2 regions of the Peribacillus sp. NPDC097198 genome follow, and region 2 is predicted to be linked to the other one. Evidence: a T-box and tRNA genes for the amino acid it is inferred to sense, from the RefSeq annotation. Region 2 holds a T-box; the other holds one or more tRNA genes.
What was found. The T-box of region 2 lies ahead of ACIQXQ_RS13810 (valine--tRNA ligase). A T-box ahead of a tRNA ligase gene usually reads a tRNA of that ligase, here a tRNA-Val.
Positions count from the first base shown of each region.

Region 1: it has a tRNA-Val gene. The T-box ahead of ACIQXQ_RS13810 (valine--tRNA ligase) is inferred to sense a tRNA for this amino acid. The anticodon was not compared.

Region 1 is NZ_JBIWDO010000002.1:386,891-399,513, reverse strand. Features, by position in the region: gene ACIQXQ_RS05020 (YhgE/Pip family protein) at 1-1,433, opposite strand, end outside; gene xylB (xylulokinase) at 1,637-3,139, opposite strand; gene xylE (D-xylose transporter XylE) at 3,227-4,615, opposite strand; gene xylA (xylose isomerase) at 4,792-6,114, opposite strand; gene ACIQXQ_RS05000 (ROK family protein) at 6,284-7,447, shown strand; gene ACIQXQ_RS04995 (type 1 glutamine amidotransferase domain-containing protein) at 7,504-8,028, opposite strand; gene murB (UDP-N-acetylmuramate dehydrogenase) at 8,210-9,118, opposite strand; tRNA gene ACIQXQ_RS04985 (tRNA-Val) at 9,450-9,521, opposite strand; gene ACIQXQ_RS04980 (hypothetical protein) at 9,737-9,958, shown strand; gene ACIQXQ_RS04975 (phosphatidylglycerophosphatase A family protein) at 9,998-10,555, opposite strand; gene ACIQXQ_RS04970 (alpha/beta hydrolase) at 10,731-11,453, shown strand; gene ACIQXQ_RS04965 (YjcG family protein) at 11,532-12,047, shown strand; gene ACIQXQ_RS04960 (GNAT family N-acetyltransferase) at 12,052-12,480, shown strand.
Region 2 is NZ_JBIWDO010000007.1:69,563-82,185, reverse strand. Features, by position in the region: gene ACIQXQ_RS13835 (DUF5057 domain-containing protein) at 1-1,337, opposite strand, end outside; gene ACIQXQ_RS13830 (sensor domain-containing diguanylate cyclase) at 1,619-3,337, opposite strand; gene ACIQXQ_RS13825 (bifunctional folylpolyglutamate synthase/dihydrofolate synthase) at 3,558-4,844, opposite strand; gene ACIQXQ_RS13820 (ATP-grasp domain-containing protein) at 4,944-5,855, shown strand; gene ACIQXQ_RS13815 (ATP-grasp domain-containing protein) at 5,852-6,697, shown strand; gene ACIQXQ_RS13810 (valine--tRNA ligase) at 6,752-9,403, opposite strand; T-box leader at 9,447-9,674, opposite strand; gene ACIQXQ_RS13805 (hypothetical protein) at 9,951-10,103, shown strand; gene ysxE (spore coat protein YsxE) at 10,161-11,231, opposite strand; gene ACIQXQ_RS13795 (LysM peptidoglycan-binding domain-containing protein) at 11,327-12,623, opposite strand, start outside.

The DNA.
Region 1 (12,623 bases), on a different contig from region 2:
TCAATATCATTTCGCAAAAAACGAATGACATCCTCGATATTATAACTCTTGTCTATCTCTCTCATTTTATTAGCAAGCCCTCGGATTTTGTTCTCAACCTCTGGAAAGTTATTCTGTAACCTATCGATTTCCTCTATCCGTGATAATAAGGTTTGATTGCTCTCTCCCAATAGTGCTTTAACCTCAGGAAGGGCTTGTCCCCCTTCCTCCAGTGTCATTTCCACTTTTTCTAAAAGTGCATGTGCTTCATTCCCTAGCTTTTCAAATTTCACCCCTGTATCTTCTTGATAATCGGTTTGCAGTTCGTTCAATACACTAAGGTTGCTTTCCCCATGACCAGTAAGTGAATCAAAGGCTTGTTCATTCAATGCCTGCAGTTGGTTTGACGTATTTTCGCGCAACTCATTTACGGAATATATCTCTTGTTGTAACACGTTTTTCCCATTGAACTGATTGACCCTCACCAATAGATTATAGATACTTTCTAATAAGTACCTATCCTTTTTCAGTCTACTTCTTCCTTCTTCTGTCAGTTCATATACTTCATCGTCGGTTAAACCTTGCTCCTTCAATCGGTCGGCTATTCCTATAACCGATTCATTATCACTCCTTACTATTGCAAGGTCATCTTCTAGGAGTGGATTAATGGCATGAAAAGCCGCTTGGGCTGAATCAACATAAACGGAAACATTGGATACCATTTGTTCTTTTTGTGATGTAATATTTTCTACCGCTTTCAGACTATCGTTGACCTTTACAATTATGTCCTCAGCTTTAGTCACATGCTTATGGACTGTGTTAATACTTTGTTCAAGCTCAGGCAACTCCCCTTCTAAAACGTACACCATATTCTTCATTTTTTGGATCGTCGGAAGCTCGTTTTGCAACGTGATTCCCAGTTCATTAAAAATGGAGAGTATACTTCCACTGGCCGTTTTAACGAAGCTTTTGCTGACATTGTCCACAATGCTATTGGCTCCTGCCGCCGTCATTTTCGGTGCGATGCTATTGATTTTTTCGTTTACGTAATAATCGATTTCGGCCTTGATGGGATCCTCCGTCATGATGGTCGCTATATGCTCAGAGAAGTTTTCTGGAATGATGATAGATGCGTAGTAATCCCCATTCTTCACTTTTGAAATGGCTTCATCCTCCGTCGTGAATCTCCAGCCAAGGTCTGAATTTCCCTTTAACCCTTGCACCACTTCTTCTCCTATATTTATCGATTCACCATTCAACTCCGCTCCCCTATCGTTATTGGCAACCCCTACGAGGATTCCTCCCGTATTTGCGTATGGGTCCCAAGAAGCAACAATATTAAACCAAGCGTAAATGGAAGGGATCAACATAAGAAAAATAATAACGATACACACAAATAAATTTTTATAAATACTTTTTATATCATCTATGAAAATTCCCCAAATCTTTCTCAAGACAGACCTCCGGTATTCATTTTCCATAGTAGTATGGGGGTAGGAAGATGCTTCAATACCATGTAAACATATCCATCCTTTCACATAAAAAGAAGTAGCTATCAAATGACAGCTACTTCTTTCAGGATTATTCATTTTTTCTTCTATATAAAGCGAAAGAATACCTCTTCCTGGAAGAATTGACCTCGTTCGCTCATTCTGGACTAATGATTGCGGAAAATCTTCAGCTCTTCATTCAGTTCCTTTGTCTGATTATATACCTTTTTGTACACATCAAATAGCAAGGCATACTTTTCGACATTAGCCGTTATCGGCTTATAGGACTTTTCTTCTGAAATAAATACCTCTGCACATGCTTGCAACGAATCATACCAGCCGCTACCATATGCAGCAAGCATTGCAGCACCAACTGCCGGGCCCTGTTCACTTGATAATTTAACGATCGTCGCATTGAAAACATCAGCCTGCATTTGTAGCCACGTTTCATTTTTTGCTCCTCCACCAATGGATATGACCGTATCGATCAACTTCCCGTTTTTTCTGAATATGTCGATGGATTCATTCAAAGAGAAAGTAATGCCTTCAAGGACAGCCCTAGCAAAATCAATTCGCTTATGAGAAGAATCCATGCCAATAAAGCTTCCACGAATGGTCGCATCGGGATATGGTGTCCTCTCGCCAGATATATATGGGGTAAATAATAGACCATTTGCCCCTATTGGAACGTTAGCAACACCCTTCAGAACCGTATCGAATTCTTCCCCACTTGCAAAAGTATCCTTAAACCAGCTTAAGCTATGCCCTGCAGATAAGGTCACACCCATTGTGTAAAAAGTATTTTCTTCACCATGATTAAAATAATGAACTTTTCCTCCAAAATCACGGTCATTCTTTTCTTCATAGGAGAGAACCACACCAGAAGTACCGATACTGCAAAGCGTTTTCCCCACGGAAAGGATGCCCGACCCGATTGCACCACATGCATTGTCGGCCCCTCCGGCAAACACTTTTGTTTTTTTCGCCAAACCCGTTTGGACTGAAAAGTCTCCTGTGATTTCTCCGACACACTCACTCGATTCTACCAAAGGCGGACATAGTGTTACGTCGACACCGACAAGTTCACGCATTTCACCGCTCCATTGTTTTTTTGCCACATCCATTAGAAGAGTTCCAGCAGCATCGGAATATTCACTATGTATTTTTCCTGTCATCGCATAACGAACATAGTCTTTTGGTAGCAGGAAGACATCTGCTTGATGATAGATTTCCGGTTCATATTGCTTGACCCAAAGCAATTTCGGTAGGGTAAATCCTTCAAGCGCCTGATTTTTTGTGATTTCCAATAGCCTTTTCTCGCCAATACATTCATAAATTTGACGGCATTGTTCCGTTGTTCTTGTATCATTCCATAGAATCGCATTTCGAAGGACATTCCCTTCTTGGTCCAATAAAACAAGACCGTGCATTTGCCCGGAAAAACTAATTCCTTCAATGTCATTTGTGTCCCCATCGAATTTCCTGACTAACTCACTGAGCGCTTCTGTCGTCTTATCAACCCATCCCTTGGGATCTTGTTCATTGAACCCTGGTTGTACCTGTATGAGGGGGTATGACTTTGAAATCTCGTCGCACACCTTTCCTTGTTGATTCATCAATAAAACCTTTACCGCACTCGTCCCTAAATCCACGCCGATGACATATTTCATGTTCCACCATCCTCTATTCAATTTAGAAAAATGTGCTGGAAATCCTTTTGGGACCCAGCACATCATAATGAAACGTATTCTTTATTGTCAAGCCGATTTCGTCCAGATATTTTCCATATCCTCCAACGTCTTTCCTTTCGTTTCCGGTATGAACTTCCATACGAAAATGGCCGAAAGAACACTCATTAAACCATAGAACCCATATGTTAAAGCACCACTGTACTCCATCATCATAGGATATGTGGCAGATATTAAGTAATTGGCGATCCATTGGGCTGCAACAGCGATGGCAACGGCCTGGCCTCGAATTTTGTTCGGGAATATTTCTGAAATCAATACCCAGCAAATAGGTCCCCACGACATCATGAATGAAGCCGTATATACAATAATGAATACTAACGTGCTAATCCCAATCACATTGGCGTACGCCATTCCTGCTACTCCAAACATTCCTATGGCCATTCCTATGGAACCGACTACGAGTAATGGTTTTCGTCCCCATTTATCCACGTTCATGATGGCAATAACAGTAAAGATAACGTTTACAATTCCCATAATGATGGTTTGCATCATCGAAGCATCTTTTCCTGCTCCCATGCTTTCAAAAATGCGCGGAGCATAATACAAAGCAACATTAATGCCGACAAATTGTTGGAAAACAGATAGGAGAATGCCTATGACGATTACTAGTTTACCGTAAGATAATAATTTCCCACTGGATACATTCACCGTTTGTTTAATATCATTAAAAATGGACTTTGCCTCAACAGCTCCATTAATCTTTGTTAATATTGCCAGTGCTTTATCATTTTGATGTTTCAACGCAAGATATCGTGGTGTTTCTGGAACAAATATCAGGAGCAGACCAAACAATAGAGCCGGAATTGCTTCCGAAGCGAACATGTATCTCCAACCGATGTCATTGATCCATTCTACTGATTGCCCATTAGCGATGGCCCAGTTAACGAAGTACACGACTAACATCCCAAGAATGATGGCAAATTGATTAAAGGATACCAATTTACCTCGGATATCAGCAGGAGCAATCTCCCCTATATACATAGGGACGATTGCTGAAGCCAAACCCACTCCAATACCGCCTATAATCCGATATAGGTTAAACGTGAGCAATAACGCTAGCGTCGGTTCGCCTTTTGTGAAAAATAAAAACTCCGGATAAGCGGACCCTAAAGCAGAAAAAAAGAATAACAGAGAAGCTAGGATTAATGAATTCTTACGCCCGAGTCTACTTGAGATCATCCCGGACAGCAAACCTCCGATGATACACCCAATCAATGCACTTGAGGTCGTTGCCCCGTGGGCTAAAGACCCGAGACCTAAACTCGTAATGAAGTAGGCTTCTAGGGATTTTTCCGCCCCGGATATTACAGCCGTATCATATCCAAATAGCAATCCACCAAGTGCCGCTACTAGTGTAAGTGAAAAAATATAAAGTGAGTTACGATTTTTTTTCATAGTTTCATAGAGTTAGAATAAACCCGTAAAAGAAAAAAGCCAAGGTAATTCCAGCAGTTTCTTTTCTTTCACCAATTAAACTCCTTCTCCATAACCCCCTCTACTTGAATTAGAAGATATGACTATACATGAATCCAATCATAAATCGTATGCTAGTTCCTCCCTCCATTCACCTTTTATTCTGCAATTGCTTTAAGAATGTATTTGTTCAATATGCCTTTTAAGTATTCTTGTCTGCCCGATTTATTTTGGATTTCATCAAGACCAAGTGCATAGTCTTCCAACTTACGAAAATCTGTTTTCCCTTCAACAATTTCCAAGCCGATTCCGGCGGTGTAACTGCTGTAACGATCCGCAATGAAATCTTCCAATACTTTGTCTTCAAGTAACTTTTTCGCAACCTTAGTACCAATCGCAAAGCTATCCATTCCAGCAATATGCGCATGGAATAAATCTTCGTAATCGAAAGATCCCCGTCTTACTTTCGCATCAAAATTCAGACCGCCTGTTCCAAGACCCTCGTTTTTAAGGATTTCGTACATCGCCAACGTCGTTGAATACAAGTCAGTCGGGAATTCATCCGTATCCCATCCAAGCAACGTATCCCCTTGGTTTGCATCGACGGAACCAAGCATCCCGTGAGTACGGGCAACATGCAATTCATGTTCGAATGTATGGCCTGCCAATATTGCATGGTTTGCCTCGATATTGAATTTGAAATGATCCTTCAAGCCATACGTCTGTAGAAAAGCAAGACTCGTTGCGACATCGAAGTCATATTGGTGCTTCGTCGGTTCCTTTGGTTTTGGTTCAATCAAGAACTGGGCATCGAAACCAATCTCTTTGGAGTAATCCAGGGCCATATGGAAGAAGCGGGCCAAGTTATCCAGTTCTAACTTCATATTCGTATTAAGAAGCGTATCGTAGCCTTCACGTCCGCCCCAGAATACATAATTTTCTGAACCTAACTCCTTCCCTACTTCCAATCCTTTCTTCACTTTCGCAGCCGCATAGGCAAATACATCCGCATTCGGTGAAGTTGCTGCACCGTGAACCCAGCGAGGATTAGAGAACATATTCGCCGTATTCCAAAGTAATTTCGTCTTGCTAGTCTTCAAGTATTCCTTGATCATGGCCACAATTTCATCCATGTTCTTATTTGTCTCCCTCAATGTGTCTCCTTCAGGAGCGACGTCGACATCATGGAAACAGAAGAATGGAACGTCCATTTTTTCAAAAAATTCAAAGGAAGCTTCCACACGTGCCTTTGCTAGGTCCATTCCCGTAAATTTATTATATGGACGGAGCATTGTTGGTTGTCCAAATGGATCTGTACCATCTGCAGTGAATGTATGCCAGTACGAAACGGCAAAGCGTAAAAACTCTTCCATCGTCTTTCCGTTAATCATTTCTTCCGGATTGTAATATTTAAAGGCAAATTGATTTGAAGATTCTGAACCTTCGAACTTTACTTGACTGATTGTTTCAAAATAACCCATAGTTGTATTTCCTCCTTAAATAGAATCAAATTGGAATCGCTTCCATTATTTATAAAAATATAATACCAGCAATAACTTAGTTTGTCTAATGAATATACTAAGTGTTTTGACTTTTTTTTGTTATAATAAAACTTACCTAAAATGAATTATTATTAGAGGAGGTAGAAAGATGACCTGGAGCCAACAACTAATGAAAGTGAATAACAAGCAGGCCATTTTAGAAACTATCCTGAAACGTGCACCGATATCTCGGGCAGATATCTCTCAGCATCTCGGACTCACTAAGGGGACTGTTTCTTCTCTCGTCAATGAATTATTGGAAGCTAATCTTTGCATTGAATCAGGGCCAGGAGAGTCTAGCGGTGGAAGACGTCCAGTCCTGTTGTTGTTTCAAGAAAAGGCCGGCTACTCGATTGGAATAGATCTTGGAGTAAATTATATGTTAGGTATACTTACTGATCTCAATGGTGACGTTATAGGGGAAATTAGTAGGAATACGAATAATGCAAACTACCAAGAAACTTTTGATCGTATGAAAGAAATGATTCAATCTTTAATAAAAACTGCCCCCGAAAGCTATTACGGAGTGGTAGGAATCGGAATTGGTATTCCTGGAATCGTTAATAACAAAGGGGAAATTTTGCTTGCTCCGAACTTAGGTTGGAAGAATGTTGGCCTAAAAAAAGACATGGAAGAAGAGTTTGGTCTCCCTGTCATCATAGAAAACGAAGCAAATGCCGGGGCCTATGGAGAAAAGAAATTTGGCGCCGGCAAAGGCCATGAACATCTTGTTTACGTAAGCGCGGGTATGGGCATTGGGGTCGGCATTATCCTGCAAAATGAACTGTACCGCGGAGCGAATGGATTTTCCGGAGAAATGGGCCACATGATCATTGACGTTCATGGAAAGCCCTGCAAATGTGGAAGCAAGGGTTGCTGGGAATTATACGCATCCGAAAAAGCATTGATTGAACGGGCATCATCACTTTTCCAGTTGGAAGAAACCACGCTTGAATCATTGGTTGATCAGGCAAGCCATAATGATGGAATCCGTGACCTTTTCAAAGAAATTGGACAATATCTTGGGATTGGCATTAGCAATATTTCCAATACCTTCAACCCTCAGCAGATTATTATCGGAAACCGCCTAGCTATGGCCAAGGACTGGTTAAGGGATTCCATAGTGAAGGTAGTTGAAAGCCATGCCCTCCAGTTCAATCAAGAAAAATTGCATATCAGCTTTTCTGATTTATCTTCCTATTCCCCTTCATTAGGGGTATCGGCCCATGTAATCGAAAATTTCTTGAAAACAAATTTGAATCACATAAATTAATAAGTTTATATGAAACAAAAAGTGATTTCTCCCTCAGGAAAAACCACTTTTTTGTTTCATTTCTCTTCAATTACCCGAATCAATTCCCGTAAATAATCGGGAAGATCCGGTGGACGTCTGCTCGATACCAGGTTTCCGTCCACCACAACAGGTTCGTCCATCCAATGTGCCCCGGCATTCTCCATATCATCTTTGATTCCGGGCGTACTTGTCACCTTCTTCCCTTGCAAAATTCCTGCCGAAACCAAGACCCAACCCGCATGGCATATTTGGCCAATCGGCTTCTTGCTTTCTTCCATACTCTGAATCAGAGAAATTACTTCAGGAAACCGACGAATCTTATCAGGTGCCCAGCCTCCTGGAACAAGAATCGCATCATAGTCTTCCGCTTTGATGCTGCCATAATCAAAATCTGAATCGGCTGGCACACCATATTTACCAATATACGTCTCATTTGCCTTTTCTCCGGCAAGATGGACGATGGCCCCTTCTTCCCTCAATCTTAAAATCGGATACCAAAGCTCCAAATCCTCGAAATCATGATGCACAAGACTGATTACTTTCTTTCCTTCTAAGCACATATATCCCTCTCCTTCTATAACTTGTTCCCCTTAACTTAAAGGTATACTTCCCCCTTTTGGTAACTCGTACACTTTTATCTTTATCAATACATATCATTTCGTTCTATAATTAGTACCTTTTTATCAAAGGATCTGATAACAAAGAAAAAAAGACTTTCTGATGAAAGTCTTTTTTAGGATATTAGTCTTCTCCAATTATTTTCACTTCGGTTTCAAGCTCCACGTCAAATTTACTTTTAACGGTGTCTTGAACATATTGAATGAGTTCCAAATAATCGGTGGCTGTCGCGGAACCAACATTTACGATAAAGCCAGCATGTTTAGTGGAAACTTGAGCTCCACCGATTTGCTTCCCTTGCAACCCGCTATCCTGGATTAATTTACCTGCAAAGTGTCCAGGCGGACGTTTGAAGACACTTCCACAAGACGGAAATTCAAGCGGTTGTTTAGATTCCCTCTGAAAAGTAAAATCATCCATTTTACTTTTAATGTCTTCGTATTCTCCCTTTCTTAATAAGAAGGTAGCTTCTAATACCAGTAGTTTTTCTTTTGAAAAACGGCTAGAACGATAGCCCAGTTCTAATTCATCCTTTTTCAAAGTCTGCAATTCTCCAGAACGGGTGATGACCAGGGCTTCCTGTAGTACATCTGAAACTTCTCCACCATATGCCCCTGCATTCATATATAAAGCCCCTCCAACAGAACCGGGGATCCCGCAAGCAAACTCTAAACCAGTTAGACTATTTTGTAACGCGTATCGGGAGGCTTGAATGATAGCAGCACCACTTTGAACGGTGAGCTTATTACCCTCCAATTCCATGCTTGCTATATCAATAAGGGTCATGACGATACCGCGTATGCCCCCATCTTTAATAATCATATTAGAACCATTCCCCACGATGGTTAAGGGTAAATGGTTGTTAAGCGCATAAAGATATATCGCTTGGACTTCTTGATAGTTTGTAGGCATTACGAAGAAATCTGCCTTGCCACCTGTTTTTGTAAACGTATATTGATGTAGCGGTTCATTCATTCTCACATTACTTGGATGTACAATTCCCTGAAGATCTAAAAAAATTTGTTTACTCATTTATACAAACTCCCATTAAAAATTTTAGAAAAAAGAACAAACATTTCATTTCTTTTTGTACACATTGATCGTTAGATATTTCATTCTATGCTTCATATAAGCGAAAAACAACGATTTACACTTATTTATAACCTGCCATTTATTCCAATAACCACACTTTTCAATATTTAGTTATGGCTACATTCCCCGGTTCACCATTAATGAAGGAAAGAGGAGCTCATCCCCACCAGTAGAACTCTAAAAAGAATCCTATATGTTTCTCAGGATCATCCAGTAAAACCATAATAAAAAACGGCGAAAACATTGATTGTACAATGCTTACGCCGTTGGATGACCTGTGAGGGATTCGAACCCACGACCCCTTCCCTGTCAAGGAAGTGCTCTCCCACTGAGCTAACAAGTCGTATGTAATAGTTGGCTTGCTCTGTTACTTAAGTACATAATTTATTATAAGTTCTTTTCGACAAAAGTCAACGAATTATTTAAAAAAAGTTTAGCGTTTGCCTTTAAATAAAAGATATGGAACAAGACAAGAACAAACGTTCTTTATTTTCTTGCATAACAAACGCATGTTCGCATATAATATAAACAAGAAAGATAGAAACGGAGGCCAGCGGAATGAAATATATCATTCGGAAACATATGGATGAAAAGGTTCCTTTAGAAATCATTTACCTATCTGAAAATGGAAAGATTACACAGCGCAGAATTGAAGTTCTTGAAGTATATTCAGGTTATATCCGTGCCTTTTGCTTTCTTCGGCGGACAAAACGAACGTTTAAAATAGAAAACATCCTCTCTGCCCGCCTTATTAAGTCCAGGTATGATAGGTCAGGATAATCCCGATTACTACCTAACGCATCATTGATTGTTCCAAACTTATCCGATTAATTCCTCTTCTTCCTGTATATCCTTTTCTTGTTCAGTTAAAGATTCTTCATCATCTCTTAGACGGTGTGCCAATCTTGAGGCAGCGCTTGCTGCAATGCTTGCAACAATATCATCGAGGAAGGTATGCACGACTCCCTCTTGCTTCTTATCCAATTCGTGAATGACGCCTATTTTATTCTTATCCAAATGTCCAAAGGTTGTCACGGCAATGCTTCCATAACCAAGTACGGCACCAAAGGCAATCGTTTCATCCACTCCAAACAGACCTTCATCCGATTCGACAATGGATTGAAGCGGTTCCGATAGCTTCTTTTGTTCTGCCAGTCGATCAAGTTCAACACCAACTAAAATGGCATGTTGAATTTCTCTCTTTAAAAGCACCCTTTCAACACTTCTAATACATTCCTCTAATTTCAAATCAGCTTTATAAGGGAATTGTAGTTCAAAGACAATCTCTGCAATAGCCTCCACACTTACACCACGATCTAGTAATGTTTGTTTAGCCGCTCTTGTAACTTCCCTGCTATGGACGCGTACATCTGCCATTTTATCTGCCTCCCCTTTTTTTGATATCTTTCCATTATACCATTAAACATTCTAAATATTTGGAAAATAAAAGAAAAATCACTTTTCTATATCCTTCAGACAGGAAAAAGAAGGATGGCTATGCTAAAATAACTAAGAACATTATTTTCATTATAAATTCATAGAGGTGCGGTAAATGAGTTTACGCAAAGGCACGATAAAAGAATATATGTTTAGAAGTGAGGCGTTATCTGAGGAATTAGAGCTACTTGTATATTTACCGGCTAATTTTTCACCACTTTATAAATATACGCTTGTCATAGCTCAAGATGGTCGAGATTATTTTCAAATGGGTCGAATAGGTCGTGTGACTGATGAACTTTTAGGAAATGGCGAGATTGAGAATATTATAATCGTCGGCATTCCCTATAAAGATCGGTTTGACCGTAGACGGAAATATCATCCTGATGGTGAACAGCACGAAGCCTACATACGATTTCTGGCCCATGAACTTGTTCCATTTTTAGATGAGGAATTCCCAACCTATCAAATGGGACATGGCCGGGCATTAATGGGGGATTCTCTTGGTGGCACGGTTTCCCTGCTCGCTGCACTTAAATATCCACATACATTCGGTAAATGCATCATGCAGTCTCCGCTTGCCAATGAAGAAGTGATGAATGCTGTCCGTAGTTTTGAGAATCCTCATCTCCTCGAACTGTATCATGTGATTGGAACCGAAGAGACTGACGTTCCCACTACAGATGGGAACCGGGCAAATTTCATAGAACCCAACCGGGAACTGCATCAATTGTTAAAACAAAAAGGATTCCCTTGCTTCTATGAAGAATTTGAAGGGAATCATACGTGGAAGTTTTGGCAGGCAGACTTAAAAAGGGCCCTTCTGGAAATGTTTTAATCTCGGTTAGAATGGTTAAAAAATGCATTTGGACTAGAGTTTTCGAAAAATTAAATTATAATCTTAGGAGGTAACAATATGAAATATGGTGTTGCAATTTTCCCTTCAAAAAAACTTCAAGATTTAGCAAACTCCTACCGGAAACGGTATGACACAAAGTACGCATTCATTCCACCACATCTCACACTTAAACAACCGTTTGAAGCGACTGAAACGGAAATTTCAGCAATCGCAGAACGCTTGAAAGACATTGCACGGAAGTTCCAGCCTTTCTCCTTAAATGTGACGAAAGCGAAATCCTTCCAACCCGTCAGCAACACCATTTATTTTAAAGTGGAGCTGTCAAAGGAACTTGAAGACTTACACGAAATGCTTCATGATGAGAATTTCTTCAAAAATGAAACAGAACATGCTTTCGTTCCACATATAACGATTGCACAAGATCTATCTGATAACGAACATTCGGATGTTTTAGGTCAATTAAGCATGCTTGATGTAAGCCATGAAGAAGATGTCAAAAGAATTCATTTATTGTATCAATTGGAAGATGGAACATGGACTGTATATGAAACATTTCGTTTAGGAGCTGAATAATTTCGTGTTTGTAAAAATTGTTGAAAACGAGCAAGAACGTGGATATGCTTACACCATAAGAAAAAGAGTGTTTGTAGAGGAACAACATGTCCCACTTGAAGAAGAGATTGACCAATATGAAGAAGACTCCACCCACTTTGTTTTATATAACGATGAAGAGCAGCCTATTGGTGCGGGGAGATTTCGAATCATTGACGGGATCGGTAAGGTCCAGCGCATCTGTGTACTCTCTAACTCCCGTAAAACTGGGGCTGGTGCCCTGATCATGAATGCCATTGAAGAATTTGCGATTTCTCATGACATCTCTCAATTGAAGCTCGATGCTCAATTACATGCCATCCCCTTTTACTCGAAATTAGGGTATGAAATCATTTCCGAGGAATTTATGGATGCAGGGATTCCCCATAAAACGATGAAAAAAAAGATTTCCTAATAAAAACGCTGTTCCCTTGGAATTTCCACAGGGGACAGCGTTTTTTTATATATACCATTCTCGTAAAAATCCCTTCCCATTCTATGTCAATATTCACAAATAAACATAGTCTATATATAGAAAGCAAGAAGGAGGGAAATTTT
Region 2 (12,623 bases):
TTGGGTGCACCATATCCAAGATTCGTCTGAGGACTGATTTGTCCTGTATCATTCATGAAATTATTTACCCAATTATTATTATTTTCAAAAATGGTATCGTGGGTAAACATGATGCTTTGTTTAGAAGCAATAAACCTTTTCAATGAAGCCACTGCATTTGTATTTATATTCGCCGATCTATTATAAGAATCGGCAAATCCAAAGATGACCATGTCATATTTTCCGTTAATGACCTCATGCGAATAATTCGGGGCTTCTTTTTTTGACTTATTAAAAGTGTCCATGTTCGTTGCGTCAATCGAGATACTATATTCGTTACTATTTAAATAGGATTGATTCATATTATTCGGGTTGCTATCCCTTTTTAACGAGCTTTTTTCATTTGTATAGACTTGGAGCACTTTTACTTCCACTTTTTTATCAACGAACTTAATCATCCCTTTTTCATAACTCTTTAAGTTATTACCGGAATCTACAAGCTCCATTTTCCAATAACGTACCCCTGAATAACCTTTTGGTAGTTTGAAAGAAAGATTCGTTGCTTTAGAAGTAACATTCTCCTCCAATACAATTTCATCTGTCGTATATTTGTCGTCAAAATTGGAATCGATATAAAGCTTGGCTTTTAGGCTCCTCGAGTTAATATCCGAAGGAACGACTACATTCATCGTGAATTCCATGTCCTCTTTTGGCTGATATGTCTTCTCCTTATCAGGGGCTTTAGTTAATGTAAAGCGTGGGGATTGCTTGTACTTATCTCCTTTAAGAAAATCATTAAAAGCCTTTTTCATATTATCTTTATCTGTTTGTGTACTTTCATTATTATTTTTCCCACTTCCATACCAGAATTCGTTCCAGCGATCCCAAAAGCTTCCGCTTGAATTAGTACTAGTACTATCATAGTTGATGACATTTCTTTTACTTAATAGATTTTGATCGTTAAACTTCGCTTTTAATTTTGAACCGGTCGCTAGACTTTTGGTATTCAGGATAACCGGTTGCCCTTTATTAATGAAGTCATTAATGATCTCATTCGCCTTTAGATTCGTAATATCATTCATGACCGCTGATGTATTATGTTCTTTATTTTTAACCGGATCAGAAGTATAATTCCCCTCCATAATCGCTATTGCATCATATTTGCCATCCAGCTCTTCCCGCTGTGCGACAAACTTCTTCATCGTCATCAATGTATACTCATGTGAATTCTCACCTAGGATCCCCCTCAACTGTGAATTCCCTGATGCTACAATTTCCAGGATTCTCAGTTTAGGACCAGACGTTTGAACAGCTGCTTCTAAAGGTTTAGGTAGAAATAGAAACGAAAATAGTAACACCAATGACAAGAAAAACCCCACTGATTTTTTCATAATTTACACATCACTCTCATTTATAATTTATCTCTCCTCTGCCTTATACGAAGCAGTTCAGTTCCTGGTAATGTAAGTCTATATGTTTCTCTCTATCGATTGCTTATACCATTATTAGTTATATAGTCTTATTACTTAAGCATATTTTATCAAAAAATGCACAAGAATGGGCAATAAATCCATTAATTTTTAATATTGGTAAAATAACCCTTATAAAAAAAGACAAGACTCCAAGGAATCCTGCCTTTTTACCCTCCATATACTGCCACTTTATTTCTCCCAGCTTGTTTTGCGCCTGTATACATGGCACGGTCAGCGTGCCTGATTATCGATTGGGCATCTTCGGCATCGACCGGTGCTGTTGCGACCCCGATGCTTGCTGTAATGGAAATGGACTCTTCCCGTCTATTTTCATTTAAATCCGAATGGACGGTGAAGGGTTTGTTGGCAATCGAGAGTCTGATGAATTCTGCGAATTGATAGACTTCTTCTTTTCCAACATTGGGTAAGAGGATAACGAATTCCTCTCCACCGTACCTTGCTGTTACCCCTAAATGACCAACAATGCCCTCTAGACGCTCCGCCAATTCACAAAGGATTTCATTACCGCTTTGATGCCCATATGTATCGTTAACCGATTTAAAATGGTCAATATCAAGAAGGATCAGCGACAACTGATTGATTGAATGGTTTTGTAAACGTTCGAATTCCTTATGTAACACACATTCAAAATACCGAAAGTTATATAAATGAGTTAATGCGCATCGTTCACTGCTATATTTCGTTTTTTGATAATGGCGAGCATTTTCAAGAGCCACCCATAGGTAGGAGGAGAGAATGTCCATAATCTTCGTTTGATGCGTTCCATACGCCCTCTTCTTGGAAGAGGTAACAATGATTACTCCAGCCACAACGGAGTTTCGAAGAATAGGAATGGCCATGATGCTTTCCACGTCTTCTGGAAAATTCCCATAATTGGACAGATGCTTCCATTCCTTTTTAGAATGAAAGACCTTTGCTTTTTTTAATTGAAAAAGGGTTGCATAAATTCCTTCTTTTATGGAAACAGGTTGAATCCTTTTTTCTATTTGTACGCCATTTTCTGCATATCGTAATATCTGGGCGTTTTCTTTTTCATCGAATATCTCGAAGACCAGCGTGTACTTGGAAGGGATGATTGCTGAACTACCATCAATAAATAGATCCAGTACCTCGTTCGCCTGTAGCCTTCGAGTCAACTGATGACCAAATTCACTCACCTTTTTTAAATGCCTGTTTATTTCCTTAGTAAAATAGTATTGTTTCATGATAAAAGCCAAACTAATCAAAGCCGCCCCTACGAGCAAAATGGCCAGGGTCCCCATTTCGATATATAAAATAAATAAAATAATCCCGATTGGCATGGTCATGAGGCTTGAGAAACCGTCCCAGAAAGTATCCTTTGTTTTCATCTCCAGCTTTTTTCCATACAGCAATGAATGTGCGACGATGACCGCTAACTGATTGAATAAAAAATAGGAACATTGATAAACGAGAATCAACAGAATGTCAAAAGCATCAATACCGGAAGTGAAATCATGATCTCCACCTAAACCATAATAGACCAGCCCACTTAATAGGCAAAAGATAAATGACGTGATGGAATTAAGCGGAAAACGATACCAATCCTTTTTGGCTAATCGAAGCCTGACTATAATGAACATGAAGGCAACCTGTGTGACCAGGATTTCAATAGCTAGTCCGAACACAAGAAAGACCGCGAGCGAAACACCTTGTATAATTGTGATATTATTAATCATAATTGGCATCGAGGCCAACACACTGATGAGTACGAGAAAAGCAACAATGTCTCCCGTATTCCCACTCGTGATTGGCGGAAATACATGAAAAGTCCCGACTAAACCAGCGGGTATAATAAGAAACCACAACGCATAGACAGCCATTCTTTTTGTACTAGAAATAATCATTTATTCTCCCCATCCCCATGAGTATCTTGACACATCAATCATACCAGTAATCAGTTACTTTAGCACTATACCCAAATTAAAAAACTTTAAAACTAGTAGGTTAAAAGTCTTGTTTATTTGGTTTTGGAACCTAAAAAAACCCTTCTGTCTTAAAAGACAAATGGGTATAAAGCTAAATATGATAGAAAAAATGGCTGCAATAAGTGGCACATGCTGATGATCACTCAACACTGTATACAAATTTCCGGACAAGAGAAAGGAAATAGAGGGAACCCGTGATGACCAGTACTTCTCGTGCGTTTGTTCTTTGTTTGCCGGTTATGATCGCTTTCTGCCAATCCTTCTCCAATTCCCGTTTCTCCTTAGAACATTGTTCATAAAGCACTTCCGCGTTCGCTGCCCGTTCATGCTTGAATTCCGTAACCGTTATTTGACTTGCTTCCGTGTCGAGTAGCTGAAGCATCGTAGCATAATCCTTATCACGAAACGAACTGAATATAAACCGGTAACGATAATCCGGATAGCGTGTCTTTAACGTGTTAAGCAGCACCTCAATACCGGCTGGATTATGCGCCCCATCAATGATGATCAACGGTTCATTTGAAATTATCTCAAAACGGCCATTCCACTGTGCTTCCCCTATCCCCTTCCGAATGCTTTGTTCAGGGATGTCCTCTCTTACAATTGTAGCAGCTGCGATGGCCAGTGCCGCATTATTGATTTGATGGCGCCCTAGCATCTTTACCGCTATATTTTCGATGGTGGTATCCTTGAATGAAAAAGAGAAGCTTTGGCCGAGTTCATCCTGCTTAATGGCATGTACATGAACGTCTTTATCGATTTGATAATAGGGAACGTCCATGGAACGTACTTTATCTTCTATCACCTTTGCTGGTTCCTCTGTCGTCACTCCACTGATGATGGGTGCCCCTCTTTTAATGATCCCTGCCTTCTCAAAAGCAATTTCTCCAAGCGTATTACCGAGGATATTCGTATGCTCCAAAGAAATGGAGGTGATGATGGAAAGAAGTGGCTGGACGACATTGGTGGTATCGAGCCTTCCCCCAAGTCCCGTTTCCAGTAAAACCAAATCCGTGCCTTTTTTGCTAAAATAAGAAAAAGCCATCGCTGTCAGGATTTCAAATTGAGTGGGTCCATTTCCTTCACCATCCATCTCTTGTACGATTGGCCACAGTTCTTGAAATCCAGAGACAAAGTCCTCATCGCTGATTTCCTCCCGGTTTATCTTTACCTGCTCATTCAGTCGAATTAAGTATGGGGATGTGAAAGAAGCCACCCGTAGCCCTTCAGCCAAAAGGATTTCCTTTATGAATTGGAGCGTAGAACCTTTGCCATTGGACCCTGCAATATGTATATATTTAAGCCCTACATGGGGGTTTCCTAATTTAGCTAATAATGTTTCCATTCGTGACAAGCCAAAGTTCATACCTAATTGGACCTGTCTTTCTTCAAAAAATCGGTTGATTTCATTCATGTCCGTTACCATTTATCGATAAGCCTCCTCTTTCTTTATACCGCTCTTATGCGTTAGAATTATTTTATCAATATATTAACGATTTACCTAGATGAAAGGTAGTGATTGACCATGAAATCTTCTTCACTCCATTGTTGGATTGTCGTCAACGGCTATTTGCAACATGAAAAGTTTTCTAGCTTGGCTTTATTCATACAAGAGTCCGCTGAAAGAAAAGGGATATCGGCAACACTTGTCCGAAATTCCGACCTGGTTCCCGTTATTGAAAAGGGAATCCCGTATCTAAAAGGAACTGATGGAAAATTACCAGATTTCGTCCTGTTTATGGATAAGGATATTCATTTGGCACGCCATCTGGAACTGCTCGGCCTACCCGTATATAACAGCAGCTCGGCCATCGATATATGCGATAGCAAGGCCAAAACGCATCAAGCTTTAGCGGGTCACGGCATCCCGATGCCAAAAACCCTGTTTCCCCCGTTTACTTATGAAGGAATAGAAAGAAAGAACCTAGATGCATTCAAAAAAATCGGCAATGAGCTTGGCTACCCCCTCGTTGTAAAAGAAGCATACGGTTCATTCGGGGAACAGGTGTATTTAATTCCTACGGAGGATGAATTTATGGAAACGGTGAAAAAGCTTGGGCACCGGCCTTTTATTATGCAGGAATTCATTGAGCATAGTAAAGGCCGGGATATCCGTGTCAATGTCGTCGGCAATCAAGTCATCGCTTCCATGCAACGGAAGTCCGAGCATGATTTCCGAGCAAACATGACAGCTGGTGGAACAGCCTTCCCCTACACACCCACCAAGGCAGAAAGTGATCTTGCCATCCGTTGCGCTACTCTATTGGGTGCGGATTTTGCCGGGGTAGATTTGCTGTTCGGAGAAGATGGCCCGCTATTATGTGAAGTGAACTCGAACTCGCACTTGCTTAATATTTGCGAATGTACGGGCATTAATATTGCTGACAGCATGTTTGATTATGTGATGGATGCATTCGAAAGAAAGGGATTCCAATGAAAAAGCATACAGGCTGGCTGATTTATAACCAAGAAGATGCCGCAAAAAACAGGGGATACATAGATTGGATGCTGGAAGAGGCCAAAAGTCTCGACCTAGATTTGCGTTTATATTATCGCGACCACCTACAAATCGGCCACCGTTCGAATCAATTGTATGTCGTACATAAGCACGAACCGATAGATTTGCCTGATTTTGCGATAGTCCGGACCATCGATCCTTTCTTCACCAAACAATTGGAAAGGCTACATATCACATGCTTCAACTCTTCTTTCATCTCGGAAATCGTGAATGACAAAGCAAAGACGCATCAATATGTGACTTCTATCGGCATTCCAATGTCAGATACAGTTTATTGCTATGGTAATCCCTCAACAAGCGATATGGAATTACCATTCATTGCGAAAGACGTTCATGGACGTGGTGGAAAACAGGTTTACTTGATTGAACATGAAAAAGACTTGAGAGAACTGCCTAACGCAAAATGGATCGTTCAAAAACCGGGTGTATTCGGAAAGGATATCCGTGTCTTTGTCATTGGGAACAGAATCATTGCAGCTGTCCTTAGAGAGTCCTCTTCTAACTTCAAGGCCAATTACACGTTAGGCGGATCTGCTTCGTTATATGAGCTGTCAGCTGCCGAACGGACACTTGTAGAACGGGTAATCGCTGCCTTTGACTTTGGCATGGTCGGGATCGATTTCATTTTCGCCGAAGATGGCAGCCTCATGCTCAATGAAATTGAAGATGTAGTGGGAAGCAGAACGTTAAGTGCGCTCAGCAATCTTAATATTGTAAAAGAGTATTTATTGTTTATAAAAGAGAAACTATCGGTTAAGTAAACAAAAAAGGATGAACCAGCTTCTTACATAGCCGGTTCATCCTTTTTTGTTTTTTTAAAGCTGTTTCAATTCATTGATTCTATGAATGACAGAATCACGTTTCTCACTATAGTCTTTTTCTTTGGCACGTTCTTCTTCAATGACGCTTGCTGGTGCTTTTTTGACGAAGCCTTCGTTGCCTAGTTTTTTCTGTACGCGTTCTACTTCTTTATTAAGTTTGTCGAGTTCCTTTTCAAGACGTTTCACTTCTTCGTCGATATTAATCAGTCCTGTTAGTGGAAGGATCAGTTCAACACCCGTAACCACAGCTGTCATGGCTTGTGCTGGTTCTTCGACATCGATGCCGATTGTCAATTGTTCAGGATTACAGAAGCGCTCGATATAGCTGCTGTTTTTTTCTAATGTTTCTAAAATGGACTCATCTTTTGCTTTTAGAATCAAGTTGATTTTTTTGCTTAAAGGCGTGTTGACTTCAGAACGGATATTCCGAACTGAACGGATGATTTCAACAAGCAGTTTCATTTCCTCCGCTGCAGCTGTATCCGTTAACTCTTCCTTCACTTCAGGCCATGCAGCAACCGTGATTGATTCGCCTTGGTGCGGAAGATTTTGCCAAATTTCTTCCGTTATGAACGGCATGAATGGGTGAAGCAATCTCATCGTGTTATCTAGCACGTATGCAAGAATCGAACGAGTCGTTTTCTTCGCCGCTTCGTCTTCGCCATATAGCGGAAGTTTAGCCATTTCAATATACCAGTCACAGAAATCATCCCAAATGAAATTATAAAGCACGCGACCCACTTCACCGAATTCATAACGGTCCGCAAGTCTTGTCACGTTTGAAATCGTTTCATTCAATCGAGTAAGGATCCATTTATCAGCAACGGACTTTTCACCGCTTAAATCGATTTCATCATAGGTCATGCCATTCATGTTCATTAAGGCAAAACGGGAGGCATTCCAGATCTTATTGGAGAAATTCCATACCGCTTCCACTTTTTCCGTGCTGTAACGAAGATCTTGCCCTGGTGAGCTTCCTGTTGAAAGGAAGTAACGTAGCGAATCTGCACCATATTGGTCGATGACATCCATTGGATCGACACCATTGCCAAGCGATTTACTCATCTTGCGTCCCTGTTCATCACGAACAAGACCATGGATCAGAACGTCTTCGAATGGGCGCTCTCCCGTAAATTCAAGCGCTTGGAAAATCATCCGTGATACCCAGAAGAAAATGATATCATATCCTGTTACAAGTGCTCCGGTCGGATAGTAACGTTTGAAATCGATGCTTTCCTTGTCCGGCCAGCCCATAGTCGAGAACGGCCATAGTGCGGAGCTGAACCAAGTGTCCAGGACGTCTGTATCCTGTTCCCAGTTCTGTGCATCAGCAGGTGCTTCCTGTCCCACGTATACCTCGCCTGTTTCTTTATGGTACCAGGCCGGGATGCGGTGACCCCACCAAAGTTGACGGGAAATACACCAATCGCGGATATTTTCCATCCAGTGCAGATATGTTTTCTCGAAACGATCAGGAACGAAGTTGACCTTTTCATCCTCGGATTTCTTTTGAAGGTCAACCGATGCATCAGCAAGAGGCTGCATTTTAACGAACCATTGAGTAGAAAGATATGGTTCTACAACTGCTCCGCTACGCTCTGAATGGCCGACAGAGTGAAGGTGGTCTTCAATTTTGAAGAGTACTCCAGCTTCTTGCAAGTCTTTGACGATTTGCTTACGGCATTCGAAACGGTCCATTCCTTCATATTTACCGGCCTTCTCATTCATCGAACCATCTTCATGCATGACAAGGATGCGTTCTAGATTATGACGGTTTCCGATTTCAAAGTCATTAGGGTCATGAGCCGGTGTAATTTTAACGGCACCCGAACCGAAATCCATATCCACATAATCATCGCCTACGATCGGAATTTCACGACCTGTGATTGGCAGACGAACCATTTTCCCGATTAAATGCTTGTAACGGTCATCTTTAGGATGTACCGCAACTGCCGTATCACCAAGCATCGTTTCTGGACGGGTTGTCGCAATTTCAATTTCTCCCGATCCGTCAACTAGCGGGTATTTCATATGATAGAATGCACCTTGAATATCTTTGTAGATTACTTCGATATCAGAAATGGCCGTTTTCGTCGATGGGTCCCAGTTAATGATATATTCGCCACGATAAATCAATCCTTTTTTATAAAGGGTAACGAATACTTCATTGACCGCTTTAGAAAGACCTTCATCTAGCGTGAAGCGTTCGCGGGTATAGTCAAGGCCAAGACCAAGTTTTGCCCATTGTTCACGGATATGGCTTGCATATTCCTCTTTCCATTTCCATGTTTCTTCCACGAATTTCTCACGACCTAGGTCATAGCGGCTAACGCCTTCAGCACGAAGCTTTTGTTCCACTTTCGCCTGTGTTGCGATACCGGCATGGTCCATACCAGGAAGCCATAGCACGTCATATCCTTGCATACGCTTCATACGTGTCAAGATATCTTGTAGTGTTGTATCCCAAGCATGACCAAGATGTAGCTTACCTGTTACGTTTGGTGGAGGGATGACGATTGTATACGGTTCTTTTTTATCATCACCTGTTGTTTCAAAGTACTTCCCATCAAGCCACCATTTATAACGGCCTTTCTCTATCGTTTGCGGATCATATTTTGTTGGCATCGAAATTTGGTTTTCTTCCATGTTGTTTTCCTCCTTTTGGGCATAAAAAAAACTTCCATCATCATAAAAGGACGAAGGAAGTTGTTCGCGGTGCCACCTTTTTTCCGAAAAAGAAAGAAATCTTTTCTCGGCTCTCAAATCGGATAACGGCTCTTCACCGGCCTTCGCTACTAACTATTCACGAAGACTGCTCGCGGACGACTTCTGATGCTGCCTGCTTAGAAACCTCGCACCAATGGTTTCCTCTCTGAAAAGGGCATTTCATCTTACTATTTCCGGTCTTTACATTCATTTATATTCATATGTAAAATCATTAATTGCATATAGTATATAGTACAAAAAAAAGGGGGGTCGAGTCAATCATCTTTTCGTTTACTTTCGTAAGTATAGCCCTATTCACTAAGGGAGGCTCACAAGAACAGAACGATCTTCCTATTATACCATCAACGTTTCATGATGTTCCGCATTTCTCACATGTTTCGCAGCCCTCCCATACAATAAAAGAAGTCCTACAAAGGAAGGTGCAATCTTGAGACGAAAATACTCACCTTATACGTTGCCACCTTGGATGAAAAAGTTCCGCGGTGTTTGTCAGCAATTCATTGTCCCCTTTATTGTTTTTCAAGGAATACGTACATTAATATTTCCAACTTTCTTCGATATGCTCCTGTTGGTCGCCTTTATTTTCTTAGCCATGTCTTTATATTTAGAATGGATATAATTATTCCCCTACAACAAAAAAATATACATGATTGGATATTCATCCATTCATGTATATTTAGCTTGGGGGCGATTGTTCCTCTTTGGCCGCCTCGGCAGCCGCTTTTTTCTGTTTTTCGACTTCCTCGACCTTCATCACCATATATTCCACATTCTTCAAAAGCCAGAATTGTCGTTGCAACTTCGTGACATTATCCAGTTCCGTCCTTAGACCTTTACCCTCGGAATAGTTCTTCACCACATCCAGTGCTGATCCCGGGAAAGCCAAATAACTTTGCATCAGCAGCATTTCCTCTTCTTTCAAAGGAAAGAAACGAAGATAATTATAAAGCCAATCGACGCAATCATCACATTGGACTGGATAGGTCCTCGCCGTTTTGACGAGAAAAGGTAGTAAGTCAAAATGGGGAGGGGCCGTATTCGAATTCTCGAAATTGATAAAGTAACCATATCCTCGTTCATCATATACAAAGTGCTTCAATGAAACCTTTCCGTGGGTGAGGACGGTCCTTACTTTTTCACTTTCCTTTGTCTTTTCGAACCATGTTTCAAACTTTTTGATAGAGTAGTTCAATGCCTGGGTGATATCCGTAAAAAAGGTGCAGACCGACATCTCAAATGGAGACATATACCACTTTCTTTCACAGGTGACAATGTACTCCTCCATAAAGTCCTTCTGCGTATTCCACTCACTCAGCGTTCTTTCATAATGAGCTTCCCGCTCCTCTGTATCCACCTCTGTTTCTTTCACAGACAGTGTATGCATCCGTGCAAGTTCTCTGAACATTTGCTTATGTTTCTCATCACGTTCGCCATTTTCTTCATTATTCAACCAAGGCATCAGGTAATATAATCGGCCATTATGAAGCACAGCATAGCGCTGGTCCATCGTTTGGTAAATAGGCACAATTCGGTTATATCCCCGGTGATACAATGTTTGGATATTTCGGATAAAGTCCATTCCATTGTGGGGCGTAATCGATTTCAAGGCAAAGGTACCACGGTCGCTATACACTTTTTTCACTCGTCCAAAGTCCTCGATATATTGTACATAAAGCGCGTATTCTTTTAAGACATAGGCTGAATCACTATCCTGAATATTCTTTTGTTGATTCTCGTTTTCCCTCACGAGACTCACTCACTTTCTTTTTAAAAAAGCTCGCCAATCATTTGAAATGCAAGATAAAGCAGGAGCAGAGCCAAGGCCCTGCTTTCTGCTTGTGATTAGTTTTTGTAAGCAATGGACTTTGGAATGTAAATGACTTGCCCTTCGGTAACGCTCTGATTGCCTTCTAGTTCATTACTAAGAAGCAAGGATTGTACCGTGACGCCATAACGCTGGGCCAGATCATCTATCGTTTCCCCCTGCTGTACAATACAGACCTTCATCCTGACCAATTCTTCTTCCTGCTTTCTTCCGAAAAGATCCATGATGGTGTGTTGCTTATCCGTATTATCCTGGTTTTCTTTTTCACCTTGTTCGGCATTTTGCTTTTTTCTGCCTTTATAATTTTTCATTTCTTTTGCCTGTTTTTCTGGTTTTTCTCTTCTTTTGAATAGATCGGTCAAAGATGAAAGGGATTCCGGATCCTTTTCGAGGCTTGAGGATTCATTCTCATCACTAAGATTGTCATCTTGCCTATTGACGATGACATCTTGTTCTTGATGAGGCGAACCCGGAATTTTAACCACTGGCACATTTTCCACATCGGTCAAATAAACGGAGCCTTCCTTTTCTTCTTCTATTTCAGCGACTTTTCTTTTCACTTCGGTTTCAATACGTTTTCCTTTTTTATCTTCTATCTCAGCCACTCTTCTTTTGACCTGTTCCTCGATGTTCCCTTTGTTCTCTGCATCTTTTTTTGCCTCGATTTCATCCACTCGCCTTTTGACCTGTTCCTCGATACTTTCTCCTTTTCCTCCCTCTATCTCATCCACCCTTCTTTTAACCTGCTCTTCAATTCTTCCTCCTTTTTCTGTCTCAAACGATGCTGGCCACTTTTCCTTGGAAACAGGAGTCTCATTTTTCTCTTCCTCAATTTCAATTACTCTTCTTTTCACTTGCGTCTCTATGTCGTTATCCTGTCTGTTGACCTCGGCTTCCCACTGCATCTCCTCAGGAAATGGGGATACAGGAATTTCAAAAACAGGGGCGTTATGTTGATGGTTGCTTAGGTATACCGGTTCCTCTTCTTCATCCTCTTTTGCTTCCGCGACTCGTTTTGCTTCTGCGGAAAATGGCGTATATAGATCACTTTGCTCGTCATTGCGGAAGACATGATGGAAATCAGGGACGGGTGGTTCTGCAGCCGCATATGGAACGTATGATTCATTTTCGTCATCTGATTCCTCAAGAAACTCAGTCTCCTCGGTCTCTTGATCTACTTCCATGCGCTCTTCCACATAGGAATCATTGTAAATACCGGTTATCAACAAATCCGCCTGTAATTTTAGGCAGTTATGTTCAGGCAGGGCATAGTCAAAACTCTGAATCGTGATATCGATTTCCTCCAATGAGGAG